DNA from 3 places in the Aquitalea sp. ASV15 genome. Region 3 is predicted to be linked to each of the others. Evidence: predicted binding sites of a transcription regulator. Region 3 holds the regulator's gene; each other region holds the start of a gene.

Evidence for each region. Region 3 encodes HrcA, which represses chaperone genes, less so after heat shock. Its sites were predicted from a motif close to ATTAGCACTCGNNNNNNNCGAGTGCTAAT; they were not measured.
Region 1: a site for HrcA is predicted at 1,776-1,804, ahead of groES (co-chaperone GroES). Genes of this name have one in related genera too.
Region 2: a site for HrcA is predicted at 2,530-2,558, ahead of rpoH (RNA polymerase sigma factor RpoH). Genes of this name have one in related genera too.

The regions. Positions count from the first base shown of each region.
Region 1 is NZ_JAELTZ010000008.1:19,924-24,758, reverse strand. Features, by position in the region: gene rfbB (dTDP-glucose 4,6-dehydratase) at 1-392, opposite strand, end outside; gene JHD64_RS05180 (glycosyltransferase) at 814-1,698, shown strand; gene groES (co-chaperone GroES) at 1,874-2,161, shown strand; gene groL (chaperonin GroEL) at 2,215-3,858, shown strand; gene JHD64_RS05165 (Nif3-like dinuclear metal center hexameric protein) at 3,988-4,734, shown strand.
Region 2 is NZ_JAELTZ010000057.1:11,708-16,542, forward strand. Features, by position in the region: gene JHD64_RS18220 (PglL family O-oligosaccharyltransferase) at 1-1,562, shown strand, start outside; gene rpoH (RNA polymerase sigma factor RpoH) at 1,636-2,499, opposite strand; gene ftsX (permease-like cell division protein FtsX) at 2,699-3,607, opposite strand; gene ftsE (cell division ATP-binding protein FtsE) at 3,604-4,257, opposite strand; gene ftsY (signal recognition particle-docking protein FtsY) at 4,370-4,835, opposite strand, start outside.
Region 3 is NZ_JAELTZ010000056.1:12,090-16,924, reverse strand. Features, by position in the region: gene dnaX (DNA polymerase III subunit gamma/tau) at 1-791, opposite strand, end outside; gene mltB (lytic murein transglycosylase B) at 867-1,916, opposite strand; gene hrcA (heat-inducible transcriptional repressor HrcA) at 1,949-2,965, opposite strand; gene recA (recombinase RecA) at 3,126-4,172, shown strand; gene recX (recombination regulator RecX) at 4,190-4,651, shown strand; gene alaS (alanine--tRNA ligase) at 4,764-4,835, shown strand, end outside.

The DNA.
Region 1 (4,835 bases), on a different contig from region 3:
GAAACGTGCAGGAAGCGGAAGGCTGCTTTGGTTTCGCCTTCCAGACCATTCCAGTAAGCGCGCACCGCTTCCAGCAGGTTGAAAGTGCCCACGACATTGGTCTGAATGAAGTCGCCAGGGCCGTGGATGGAGCGGTCAACATGGCTTTCTGCTGCGAAATTGATGACAGCGCGGACCTGATGCTCCTGTAGCAGTCGGCTGACCAGTTCCCGGTCGCCAATATCGCCCTGGACAAACAGGTGGCGTCGGTTGTTTTCCAGGCTGGAGAGGGTTTGCAGATTGCCGGCGTAAGTCAGCTTGTCCAGGTTGATGACAGCTTCGTCACTGCCATTCAGCCAGTCCAGAACAAAGTTGGCTCCAATGAAGCCGGCACCGCCAGTCACCAATATCATTTAACAATTCCAATAAGTAAGTGGTTTTTGCTATGGGCAGAGCCATGGTAAAGTAGCCCGCTGTTAATTATTGCAATGTATCCGCTTGCAAGGCGGATATTATAAGACAAAATCGGCCAGCTTCTTACCGGACGGTCCTGTGACTGCTCTACGAATACGGTTAATTACACTTTTACGCCCTTTCAGGCCCTGACTTCCTATGTTGCAGATACTATTGCTCGCGCTGTCGGCTTCGCTTTTTTCGGGGCTGTTGTTGATCCGTTACTCTCATTTGCATTCCCGCTATTCAACGGATAGTGATGTCAATGGTGTGCAGAAATTTCATGCGACACCAGTGCCCAGAATTGGTGGATTGCCCATCATGATTGGTCTGATTGTCGGGTGTGCGCTATCTGGATTTCTGAATTCTTCGGTTTGGGTTTTGTTACTGTTGTTGTCGGCCTTGCCGGCATTTGCTGCGGGCTTTGTCGAGGATCTCACCAAGAAAATCGGCCCTTTGCCGCGCCTGCTCGCCACCTTTGTGGCAGCGGCGCTGGGCTATTTCCTGCTGGGGGCCGGGCTGGCTCGACTGGATATTCCGCTGATCGATACCTTGTTGGGGCATTACTGGTGGCTGTCCCTGCTGCTGACCATGGTGGCAGTGGGCGGCGTGGCGCATGCGGTCAACATCATCGATGGTTATAACGGCTTGTCGGGCATGGTGGCGGTGTTCATCTTCCTGGCCATTGCTTATGTCTGCTTTAAAGTGCAGGACATTGTATTGATGAGCGTGTGCTTTGCCATGGTCGGAGCCATCTTCGGTTTTTTGTTCTGGAATTTTCCGCGTGGGCTGATTTTTGCCGGAGATGGCGGAGCCTATCTGATCGGCTTCATGATTGCCGAAATATCCGTATTGTTGGTGGCGCGCAATCCGGCGGTGTCGCCGTGGTTTCCCCTGTTGTGTGTGATTTATCCGGTTTTTGAGACTATTTTTTCCATTTACCGGCGCAAGTTTCTGCAGGGGCGGGCGGTGGGCTACCCGGATGCACTCCATCTGCACCAGATGGTGTACAAGCGCATGGTGTTGTGGATGGTCGGCTCCAAAGAGGCCCACCATCTGACCCAGCGCAATAGCATGACCTCCCCTTATCTGTGGGCCCTGGCCTCTTTTTCGGTGGTGCCGGCCATGCTGTTCTGGAATCACACCTGGGTGCTGATGCTGCTGGTGCTGCTGTTTGTACTGGCCTATCTGCGGCTGTACCGCATGATTGTCCGTTTCAAGACCCCGCGCTGGATGGTGTTGCGGCGCGACGACTCTTCGCGCTGAACCTTCACTTAATGCCGGCAAGGGCTGGCAAGTTTTTGCCGGCCCCCCTCTTGAAACATCGTTTCCCCGTCCCTATTATTAGCACTCGTCAGGGGTGAGTGCTAAAGCCCGCCCCGTACTGCCATCCTGGCAGATGATTTTTGCTTTCAACAGCCACTTGTATTAGGAGAGATCAATGGCAATTCGTCCGCTGCACGATCGTGTTGTTATCAAGCGCCTTGAGGCTGAAGAAAAGACTGCTTCCGGTATCGTTCTGCCGGGTGCAGCTGCTGAAAAGCCCGACATGGGCGAGGTGCTGGCTGTCGGTAACGGCAAGGTTCTGGACAATGGCGAGCGCCGTCCGCTGGAACTGAAAGTTGGTGACAAAGTGATTTTCGGCAAGTACTCCGGTCAGTCCGTCAAGGTTGACGGTGAAGAAGTCCTCGTGATGCGCGAGGAAGATGTAATGGGCATCGTCGAGTAATTCCGACCCATACCGACTTCTAAACGACCCTATAGAATTCTGGAGATTTGAGAATGGCTGCAAAAGACGTAAAGTTTGGTGATTCCGCTCGTGCCAAGATGGTGGTTGGCGTCAACATCCTGGCTGACGCTGTCAAGGTGACCCTGGGCCCGAAAGGCCGCAACGTGGTACTGGACCGCTCCTTTGGCGCGCCGACCATCACCAAGGATGGTGTTTCCGTTGCCAAGGAAATCGAACTGAAAGACAAGTTCGAAAACATGGGCGCGCAGATGGTGAAGGAAGTGGCTTCCAAGACTTCCGACGTGGCCGGCGACGGTACCACCACTGCCACCGTACTGGCACAGGCCATCGTGCAGGAAGGCATGAAGTTTGTTGCCGCCGGCATGAACCCGATGGACCTGAAGCGTGGCATCGACAAGGCGGTGATTTCCCTGGTAGGTGAAATCGCCAAGATCGCCAAGCCATGTGCCACCAGCAAGGAAATCGCCCAGGTTGGCTCCATTTCCGCCAACTCCGATGCCGATATCGGTGAAATCATCGCCACCGCCATGGAAAAAGTGGGCAAGGAAGGCGTGATCACCGTTGAAGACGGCAAGAGCCTGAACAACGAGCTGGACGTGGTGGAAGGCATGCAGTTCGACCGCGGCTACCTGTCCCCGTACTTCATCAACAATCAGGAAAAACAGATTGCCGCTCTGGACAATCCGTTTGTTCTGCTGTTCGACAAGAAGGTTTCCAACATCCGCGACCTGCTGCCGGTACTGGAGCAAGTAGCCAAGTCCGGTCGTCCGCTGCTGATCATCGCCGAAGATGTTGAAGGCGAAGCGCTGGCTACCCTGGTGGTCAACACCATCCGCGGCATCCTGAAGGTGGTTGCTGTCAAGGCTCCGGGCTTTGGCGACCGTCGCAAGGCCATGCTGCAGGATATCGCCATCCTGACCGGCGGTACCGTGATTGCCGAAGAACTGGGCCTGACCCTGGAAAAAGCCACACTCGACATGCTGGGCCAAGCCAAGCGTATCGAAGTGGGCAAGGAAAACACCATCATCATCGATGGCGCTGGTCAGGCTGATGCCATCCAGGCCCGTGTTGGTGAAATCCGTCGCCAGATCGAAGAAGCTTCTTCCGATTACGACCGCGAAAAACTGCAAGAGCGCGTGGCCAAGCTGGCCGGCGGTGTTGCCGTGATCAAGGTTGGCGCGGCCACCGAAGTGGAAATGAAAGAGAAGAAGGCTCGCGTGGAAGACGCGCTGCACGCTACCCGCGCCGCTGTGGAAGAAGGCGTGGTAGCTGGTGGTGGCGTGGCCCTGCTGCGTGCCCGTTCCACCCTGGACAGCCTGAAGACCGACAACGTCGATCAGGATGCTGGCGTGAAGATCGTGCTGAAGGCCATCGAAGCCCCGCTGCGTCAGATCGTCAAGAATGCTGGCGACGAGCCGTCGGTCGTGGTGAACAAGGTGCTGGAAGGCAAGGGTAACTTCGGTTACAACGCGGCTACCGGCGAATACGGCGACATGCTGGAAATGGGCGTGCTGGATCCGGCCAAGGTAACCCGCTCGGCCCTGCAACACGCTGCTTCCGTTGCCGGCCTGATGCTGACCACCGACTGCATGATCGCCGAACTGCCGGAAGACAAGCCGGCTGCTGGCGGCATGCCGGACATGGGCGGCATGGGTGGCATGGGCGGCATGATGTAAGCTGCTTCGGCCTCTCGCTGAACCTGAAAACCCCGCACTTGTGCGGGGTTTTTGTTTTTCTGCACGATGACGGGGTGCCGCTGGCTTCTCTGGCACAATAGGCGGCAGCTCATTTCGCAAGGACGGATCATGCAATTACCGCAATTGATTGCCAGCATCGATGAATGGCTGGAGCCATGGCGCTATCAGGACTACGCGCCCAATGGTTTGCAAATAGAGGGCAGGGCAGAGGTACGGCATATCATCACGGGAGTGACTGCCTCACAAGCACTGATTGATGTGGCGATTGCCCGCCGCGCCGATGCCATCCTGGTGCATCACGGCTATTTCTGGAAGGGAGAGGATGCCCGGCTGGTGGGCATGAAGCGTGCGCGCGTGGCCAAACTGTTGCAGCATGACATCAGCCTGATCGCTTACCATCTGCCACTGGATGGGCATGCAGAACTGGGCAATAACGCCACGCTCGCCAAGCGACTGGGCTGGCAGGTCGAGGGACAGACGGGGGAGCAGGGATTGTTATGGCATGGCCGCTGGCCGGCGGCTGCCACGGCAGCAGAGCTGGCCGAGGCCATTTCGCTCAGCCTCGGCCGGCAGGCCATGCTGCTGGGCCCGGCCGAGCGGCCGGTGCGCCGGCTGGCCTGGTGTACGGGAGGGGCGCAGTCTTTTTTTCAGGAAGCCATCCGGCTCGGTGTTGATGCATTTGTCACCGGCGAAGTCTCGGAGCAATGTTTCCATCTGGCCAACGAGTATGGCGTGGCATTCATTGCCGCCGGGCACCATGTAACCGAGCGCTACGGCGTGCAGGCGCTGGGCGAGAAGGTTTCTCATTTACCCGGCATAACTGTTGAATTTGTCGATCTTTTCAATCCGGTTTAGACAAATCTACCCAACCTGGCTCAATTTATTTGCATAGGCGCTTCATGTCCCTACTGGTAATCAGGTAAAATCGTCTGGTTTGAAGTTTGAGCTCGGTTTCC
Region 2 (4,835 bases), on a different contig from region 3:
GGGCCGTGCAGCCGCAGCTGGTGCATGCGCTATTCCCCGGCATGAGCTATGCCACGGCGCTGGCCTGGCTGACGATGGCCTTGCTGGCGGGCTTGTCCTATAGCTTGCAGCAGACATTTGGCAGTCGCGAATTTGCGGTGTGGCTGGCGCGCGCCATCATTGTCGGCGGGCTGGTGCAGTCGCTTATCGGCCTGGCGCAACTGACCGGCTTGGCCAATAGCCTGGGACTGTTTTACGACAGTGCTCACCCGACGACCAATATCTTTGGCCATATCGGCCAGCGCAACCAGTATGCCCATTACCTGATGTGGTCGGTGGTCAGCGGGGTGTATCTGTTTGCAGTGGAGCGCATGGCGCGTGGCTGGTTGGCACTGCTGGTGCTGTGGCTGGGGCTGATGCTGGCTTATGCCGCGTCACGTACCACCTTGCTGTATCTGCTGGCCTTGACCTTGCTGGGCGGGCTGTGGCACTGGCGAATGCAGTCGGCGGTATCGCGCCGGCTGATGTGGGCAATGCTGCTGTCTTGTGTGGTGGTGTTTGCGGCGCAGTTTGCCTTGCCGCTGGTGAACCATCTGCTGTCTGTGCTGACGCATGCTGCGGTGAACAATGCTTCTGGAGTGGAGCGGCTGGCGGCCAATGGCGATGATATGGGCTCGCGCCGGCTGGCTGAAATGGGCAAGGCCTGGATGAGTTTCAAGGCTCACCCGCTGTGGGGGGTGGGCTGGTCGCAATATGCGGCAGAAAGTGTGCGCTTGCAGCCCTTGCCGCAATTTGCATCAGCCGGCTTCAACAGCGGCTTGTTTACCAATTGCCATAATCTGATTCTGCAATTGCTGGTGGAAATGGGCTTGCCGATTACCTTGCTGGTGCTGGGTGGCTTTGCCTGGGTGATCTGGCCTTTCTTCAGCGAGCAGGCGGAGGCCGAAGGCATGCTGGCCCTTGGCTGCATGGCGGTCACGCTGATTCACTCCATGCTGGAGTATCCACTGTGGTATCTGTATTTCCTGGCGATGCTGGTGGTGTTTGCCTCGATGTCGCCTGCGCGTACCGACCGTGCCGGCTGGCTGCTGCGGGCGGGTTGGATGCTGGGCATGTTGTTCATCGGCTATATGTCGGTGGTGACCTGGTCCACCTATAACGAGCTGGTGGGGCTGTATACCCAGACGAATAATCCGGCGCGCGATGCCAAGCGGCAGTTGCGGCTGGCCGAGATCATGGAGCAGCAGCCGCTGTTTGCCTACCATGCCCTAAGCACACTGGATGATTATCTGGTGGCCGACAAGGACAATCTGGCGCGCAAGCTGCAATGGGAGGAACGCCTGACAGCTTTCCGCCCCTATCCCGATGTGATGATGAAAAAGGCACAAATGCTGGCGCTGGCCGGGCGTGAGGCTGAGGCGCAGGAGACGGTGCGTACGGCGCTGGCCTCCTTCCCGACTTATGCCAAGGATTACCTGGACGGTATCGATGAAGACGTCCCGGCATGGCAGCCGCTGCGCAAGATTGCACAGCAGGTATTTGACCGCCTGCCAGTCAAATATCGTGGTGGTGAAGGGGATTAAACCCTAGTGGTTAAGCTTGAATAGCAAAGCCCGCGCTGGATGGCGCGGGCTTTTTCATTGCAGCAACGGCTTATCAGTTGTCGATGACCACACCTTCGCTCAGCGCAGTCTTCATCTTGCTCAATGCCTTGGCCTCGATCTGGCGGATGCGCTCGGCGGAAACGCCAAACTCGGCGGCGAGTTCGTGCAGGGTTGCTCCGCCATCGTCAGCCAGCCAGCGTGCTTCGACAATGCGACGGCTGCGGGCATCCAGCGACGCCAGTGCGTATTCGATGCCTTCGGTTTGCAGATGGTCGAAGGCTTTGCGTTCCAGGGCATGGGTCGGTTCGTGATGGGCATCGGCCAGCCAGTCGATGGGGGCGAATCCTTCATCATCGCCATCGTCGGCAATCAGCGCGATATCCTGCCCGCTCATGCGCGTTTCCATTTCGCGCACTTCTTCCGGCTTGACACCGAGGTCTTCGGCGATCTGCCGGGCTTCATTTTCGCTTAGTGCCGAAAAACTGCTTTTCATGCTGCGCAGATTGAAAAACAGCTTGCGCTGCGGCTTGGTGGTGGCAATACGCACCAGACGCCAGTTGCGCAGGATGAATTCGTGAATTTCAGCCTTGATCCAGTGCACGGCAAAGGAGAACAGCCGTACGCCACGGCCCGGTTCGAAGCGTTTGACCGCTTTCATCAGGCCGATATTGCCTTCCTGGATCAGGTCGGCCTGTTGCAGGCCGTAGCCGGCATAGCCGCGTGAAATCGATACGACAACACGCAGGTGTGACAGCACCATCTGGCGAGCGGCTTCCAGATCATTGTCTTGCTGGAAGCGGGTGGCCAGCTCGGTTTCCTGTTCGGGGGTCAGCATGGGAACACTGTTCACCGCCTGGATGTATTGCTCCAGGCTGCCGCTGGACGACGGAACGGGCAAGGCAAATGTTGTGGTCATCAGTGTAACTACCTCCTTGGGTAGTGCTATGTTAGCACTCGTATATTGAGAGTGCTAGCAAGCAAAGGTTCCAACGTCAATGATTTTTCCTATCAGACTGATAGTTTTTTCAGTGGAAATTGCCGGAATAGCCTGCTGGTCGACATCGGCTGAATGTCACCATAAGCGACATTCAGCCAAATATGAAAGAGAATGATTGTTAACGAGGTTGAATCTGTCGCAGGTGATGGTCGGAGGCCAGCCGCGCACCCAGCATCGCCAGCAGGGAGGAAATGGCCAGTACGACCAGCAACTCGACAGGGCTGAGGCCACGCAGTTGTACGGCTTCGTTATAAAGCTGGGCAAACTCGTGAATGGCCGGGTTCGCCGTCATCACCAGCCAGCTGGTCAGCCCCCAGGCTGCCAGGCCGGCCAGCAGGCCCTGCCACATGGCGTGGTACATGAAAGGACGGCGGATAAAGCTGTCCGGTGCGCCAATCAGCTTGGCCACTTCGATTTCATCACGACGCGCCAGAATCTGCATGCGCACCGCATTGTGGGTGACCAGTACCAGGGCGATGCCCAGCGCAGCGCCAAGAAACCAGGTCAGCTGTCTGCCCATTTCCACCATGCCATACAGGCGTTTGGCCCAGCGGGCATCGAATTGAGCGGTTTCCACCATGGGCAGGCCGGACAATTCTTTTTGCAGCATTTCCAGCTCGTGCGGTTCCAGCGTCTTGGGTGTAACGACGAAGGCGTCCGGCAGCGGATTGTCGGTCAGGCCGTCACTCAGTCCCGGCAAGCCGTTGCGCTTTTCCAGGTCGGACAGTGCCTGCTTCTTGCCGACAAAGCTGTAACTCTGGATGCGCGGATGCTTGGTCAGGGTGCTGGAGACGGCGGCAAGGTCGGCTTCTTCGGCCGATTGTTCCATGAACAGGGTGATCTGTGGCGTGGCGGTGAGCCGGCCCGCCCATTCCTGGATGCTGCTCACGGTCAGGTAAAGCGACAAGGGCAGGGCCAGTGCGATGGACAGCATCAGCAGGGTCAGCAGGCTGCCGAAGGGTTGGCGCAGGATCTTGACCAGCGCCTGGCGGGCGCTTTGCCAGTTCAGGTAGAGAAAATGTTTCATGCGGCGAACTGTCCTTCCTTCAACCGGATGATGCGGCGGCCGTAGTCTTCCATCAGGGTTTCGTCATGGGCGGAAATCACCACGGTCACGCCTACCTGATGGAAGGATTTGAACAGCTCCATGATGTCCAGCGCGTAGGCACGGTCGAGGTTGGCTGAGGGTTCATCGGCCAGCAACAGGCTGGGGCGGTGTACCACGGCACGGGCAATGCACAGGCGTTGCTGTTCACCGCCAGACAGACGGATCGGCATGGATTTTTCCTTGGCCAGCAGGCCGACCTTGTCCAGCGCGGCACGCACCCGCCGTGCGGCATCGCGACGATCAAAGCCGATGATGTCCAGCGGCAGCATGACGTTGTCGAATACCGAGCGGTCGAACAGCAGCTTGTGGTCTTGAAACACCATGCCGATATGCTGGCGTACATAAGGAATCTGACTGCTGCGCAGCTTGGACAGATTCTGGCCGCTGACAATCACGCTGCCGCTGCTGGCGCGTTCAATGCCGGCGACGAGCTTGAGCAGGGTGGATTTGCCGGCACCGGAGTGTCCGGCCAGAAAGGCCATTTCACCGGTGTCGATGGTAAAGGAAAGATTCTTCAGGGCTTCGTTGCCACCGGGATAACGCTTGGTGACCTGGTCGAACTGAATCATGCGCTGCATTCCCCTTGATCCTGAGCTGCAGGCCGGCGCATCTGCCAGGGCCTGCCGGGTGAGCTGCCGCCGGCAGGCAGTTGCCGGCGCGGGGCTCTATGAAGTAGGTCGATCAGTCGAACAGGGCGTCGACATAATCCTTGCTGTTGAACGGGCGCAGATCGTCGATGCTTTCGCCCACACCGACAAACCGTAGCGGAATCGGCCGCTGCTTGGCAATGGCGGCAATCACGCCACCCTTGGCCGTGCCATCCAGCTTGGTCAGGATCAGCCCGGTCAGGCCCAGGGCATCGTCAAATACCTTGACCTGGCTGATGGCGTTCTGGCCGATATTGGCGTCCAGCACCAGGATGATTTCATGCGGGGCATCCGGCAGCGCCTTCTGGATGACGCGCTTGACCTTCTTGATTTCTTCCATCAGGTGCAGCTGGGTCGGCAGGCGACCCGCGGTATCCGCCAGGACGATGTCGATGCCACGGGCGGTGGCGGCCTGGATGGCATCAAAGCACACGGCGGCGGCATCGCCACCTTGCTGGGCAATCACGGTGACGTTGTTGCGCTCGCCCCAGGCCATCAGC
Region 3 (4,835 bases):
AGGCGCGGGCCATCACCAGCCGCCAGCGCCTCCAGCAGTACGAACAGATAACGGCGATCCACCGCACCCAGCATGGCGCGCACGCCGTCTTCCCTGACCTCGCCCATGCCATAGGCAATGGCCTGATCCAGCAGCGACAAGGCATCGCGCATGGAGCCGGCGGCGGCACGACCGAGCAGGGCCAGCGCGGCCGGTTCGAAGCTTTGCTGCTCCACTTCCAGCACATGGGCCAGATGGCCGGCCACCTGCTGCGGCGTCATGTTGCGCAGGGAAAACTGCAGGCAGCGCGACAGCACGGTCACCGGCACTTTTTGCGGGTCGGTGGTGGCCAGGATGAACTTGACGTGGGCCGGCGGCTCTTCCAGCGTCTTCAGCATGGCGTTGAAGGCACTCTTGGACAGCATGTGCACTTCGTCGATGATGTAGACCTTGAAGCGGCCGGAAGTGGGCGCGTACTGGGCGTTTTCCAGCACCTCGCGGATATTGTCGATGCCGGTATTGGAGGCGGCGTCGATTTCCAGCAGGTCGACAAAGCGCCCTGCGTCAATCTGGCGGCAGGCGGAACACTCGCCGCAAGGCTCGGCCGTGGTGCCGGTTTCGCAGTTGAGGCTCTTGGCCAGAATGCGTGCGATGGTGGTCTTGCCCACCCCACGGGTGCCGGTCAGCAGATAGGCATGGTGCAGCCGCTCTTCTTTCAGGGCATTGGAGAGGGCGCGCACCACATGCTCCTGACCGACCAGATCGGCAAAGCGTTTGGGGCGCCACTTGCGGGCAAGGACTTGATAGCTCATGGGGGCGGATTTTAATGGCAATTGGCCGGCAAGGCGACTCCTTTTGGCTGGAGCCGCCTGCCGGCTGGCCCGGCCTTACGGGGCCGGGGTGGGCTCTGCTGGCGTGGCAGCCGGCTGGGCTGCTTGCAGCGCCTGGGTGTTCAGGTAGCGCAAACGCAATTCATCGGCCAGTTCCTGTGCCACCTTGGCATACAGGGTGCTCTTGTTATAGCGGGTGATGACGTAGAAATTATTCAGACCCAGCCAGTATTCGGTGACCCCCGGCGCGGTTTCCAGCGGCACCAGCACTGCCTGCACATGGTCGGCTACCTGGGCCTGCGGCAACACGCCACGGGCTTTCAGTTCGCCCACCGTCAGGTGCAGATTGAACTTGTCGGCCACCAGCGCACTGACATCCACGCCGGGTTGCACGGCTGCCGGCACGATCACGTCGTCACCATGGCGCCAGCCTTGCAGCTGGAAGTAATGCGCCACGCTGCCGATGGCATCGTCGACATTGTTCCAGATGTCGCGATGGCCGCTGCCGTCAAAATCCACCGCCCATTTGCGGAAGCTGGACGGCATGAATTGCGGCAGGCCCATGGCGCCGGCGTAAGAGCCTTTCAGCGACAGCGGGTCGATGCGCTCTTCCTTGGCCAGCTTGAGGAATTCGGTCAGCTCGCCGCGGAAGTACTCGGCGCGGCGCGGGTAGTTGAAGGCGATGGTGGACAGCGCGTCGGCCAGACGGAAGCTGCCGGTATTGCGGCCATAATTGGTTTCGATGCCCAGGATGGCCACCACCATTTCCGGCGGCACGCCGTACACCTGCTCGGCGCGCTGCAAGGTGGCGGCATGCTGCTGCCAGAAGGCCACGCCGTTCTTCAGCAGGCGCTCGTTATAAAAGCTGGAGCGGAACTGATACCACGGCCGGGCAGTGGACGGCTTGTCGAGAATGGCGATGATATTGGGCTTGATTTCCACATTGGCAAACACCGCTTCCAGCTCCGGGCGATTGAACACGCCGCTGGCTACCTGCTCGTCGATATAGCGCTGTACATCGGGGCGGGCCAGAAAGGCGGCATCGGCTTGCGCCAGGGAGGACATCACGCCGCCGGCAAGGGCGGCAGCCATCAACAATCGTTTCATCAGGGGTTTCCGTTAGGTGCCGTCGTGGCGGCTTAGTAGGAGAGCGCACTGGACACCAGTCTGGCGGTGATGTCCACAATGGGGATCACCCGCTCGTAGGCCATGCGGGTGGGGCCGACCACACCCAGTGTACCCACCACCAGGCCGTTGATGCGATAAGGCGCCGTCACCACCGAACACTCGTCCAGCGTCATCACACCAGACTCTTCGCCAATGAAAATGTTCACGCCCTGGGCATCCTGGCCCTGGTTAAGCAGTTTCAACAGTTCGGTCTTGCGCTCGAAAGTGGCAAACAGCTCGCGCAGGCGCGACAGGTCTTCCGACAGGTCGCGCACATTCAGCAGATTCATGCCGCCGGCAATCACCACCGCATCACTGGGGCTGCCCAGCGAGTTCTGGCCAAAGCGCACGGCGGCGGTCATCAGCTCGGTGATATTGCCCTGCAATTCGCGCAGCTCGCTGGCCACCAGGCTGGCAATGGCGCTGAGGCCCTGGCCGGCGTAATGCTGGCTGATGAAATTGCCGGCTTCGATCAGTTCGCTGGGGCTGTAGTCGCGCTCGGTGGTCAGCAGGTGGTTCTGCACATCGCCATCCAGCGTCACCAGAATCATCAGGATGCGCCGCTCGGACAGGCGCAGGAATTCGATCTGGCGGAAGGCCACGTCGGAGCGCTGCGGCGTCACCACCACGCCGGCAAAGTGGGTGAGATCGGACAGCAAGGTGGAGGCCGCCTGGGCAATGCGTTGCGGGCTGTCCGGCTGCAAGCTGCTTTCCAGCTCGCGCATGGCCAGCTCTTCCAGCGGCTGGATGGTCAGCAGGTGATCGACAAACAGGCGATAGCCCTTGGCCGTGGGCACACGCCCGGCCGAGGTATGCGGCGAGGCAATCAGCCCCATGCCCTCCAGGTCGGCCAGAATGTTGCGGATGGACGCGGATGACAGCTCCATGCCGGACAGCATGGACAGGGTTTTCGATCCCACCGGCTGACCATCGGCGATGTAGCGTTCGATCAGCGTTTTCAGCAGACGTTGTGCGCGCTCGTTCATCATGCTCTCATTTTACCTGACCAGACGATTCCGGCCAGCCTCTCCCTCAATATCATGTTGCGCGTGTTGACATCATTTCAAGCGGCCATTCGCATTTGTCGGCTCTTGGCTTTGTGCGATAATCCCCCATCTATTGGTCCCACTACACGCAATTGGAGACAGCATGGCGTCAGAAGACAAGAGCCGCGCATTGGCGGCTGCCCTTGCCCAGATCGAAAAGCAGTTCGGCAAGGGGTCGATCATGCGGATGAGCGACAACCAGATCAATGAAAACCTGCAGGTGGTGTCCACCGGTTCGCTGGGCCTGGACCTGGCGCTGGGTATCGGCGGTCTGCCGCGTGGCCGTGTCGTGGAAATCTACGGCCCGGAATCTTCCGGTAAAACCACGCTGTGTCTGCAGGCCGTGGCCGAAGCACAGAAGCTGGGCGGCACCTGCGCCTATATCGATGCGGAAAACGCACTGGACCCCATCTACGCGCAAAAACTGGGCGTCAAGGTGGAAGACCTGCTGATTTCCCAGCCGGACACCGGCGAGCAGGCGCTGGAAATCTGCGACATGCTGGTGCGCTCCAGCGGCGTGGACGTGATCGTGATCGACTCGGTGGCTGCCCTGGTACCCAAGGCGGAAATCGAAGGCGAAATGGGCGACAGCCACGTGGGCCTGCAAGCCCGCCTGATGAGCCAGGCGCTGCGCAAGCTGACCGCCAACATCAAGCGCACCAACACCCTGGTGATCTTCATCAACCAGATCCGCATGAAGATCGGCGTGATGTTCGGCAACCCGGAAACCACTACCGGTGGTAATGCCCTGAAGTTCTACGCCTCGGTGCGCCTGGATATCCGCCGCGTCGGCGGCATCAAGAAGGGTGACGAAGTCATCGGCAACGAAACCCGCGTCAAGGTAGTGAAGAACAAGGTATCGCCGCCCTTCCGCCAGGCTGATTTCGACATCCTGTACGGTGAAGGCATCAGCCGCGAAGGCGAAATCATCGAACTGGGCGTCAAGCATGGCTTTATCGACAAGTCCGGTGCCTGGTATGCCTACAACGGCCAGAAAATCGGCCAGGGCAAGGACAATACCCGCGAATGGCTGAAAGCCAATCCGGCAGTTGCCCAGGAAATCGAAGCCAAGATCCGTGACGCCGTCGGCATCAAGGTAGAAATTACCGAGAACGACGAGGAACTGGCCGACGACATGCTGGACGCGTGAAACGCACCGGCTTGCCGATGGAAAAAAGCCTGAAGGCGCGAGCCGTCGATCTCCTGTCCCGCCGGGAATACACCCGGCGGGAACTGGAGCGGCGGCTCGCGCCGTTTGCCGAAAGCCCGGAACAGCTGGCCACCCTGCTGGACGAACTGGCCGAGCGCAACTGGCAGTCCGATAGCCGCTTTGCCCAGCAGTTTGCCGACATCAAGGGCCAGAAATACGGCAGCCGCCGCCTGCAACAGGAAATGCGTCAGCGTGGCGTGGGCAAGGAAGACATCGCCCAGGTGCTGGAAGATCGCGACGACCTGAGTCTGGCCCGCAGCCAGTGGCAAAGAAAGTTTGGCAGCGTGGCCGACACGCCGCAGGAAAGAGCCCGCCAGATGCGTTTTCTGGCCGCGCGCGGCTTTGGCATGGACATCATCCGCCAGGTGATGGCCGGCAGCGCCATGGATGACGATTTCCCGCCGGACAGCGCAGACTGAGCGTGGCCGGAGCCGTAGCCCTTGCCAGCCCGGTTGCGGCTTGACACAATCCAGCATGCTCAGCATCAGCCCCCACGCCGATGCCAACGAATTCAATCTCGACGAAAACGACATGAAAACCTCCGAAATTCGCCAGAAATTCCTGGATTTCTTCGCCTCCAAAGGCCACCAGGTAGTAGCTTCC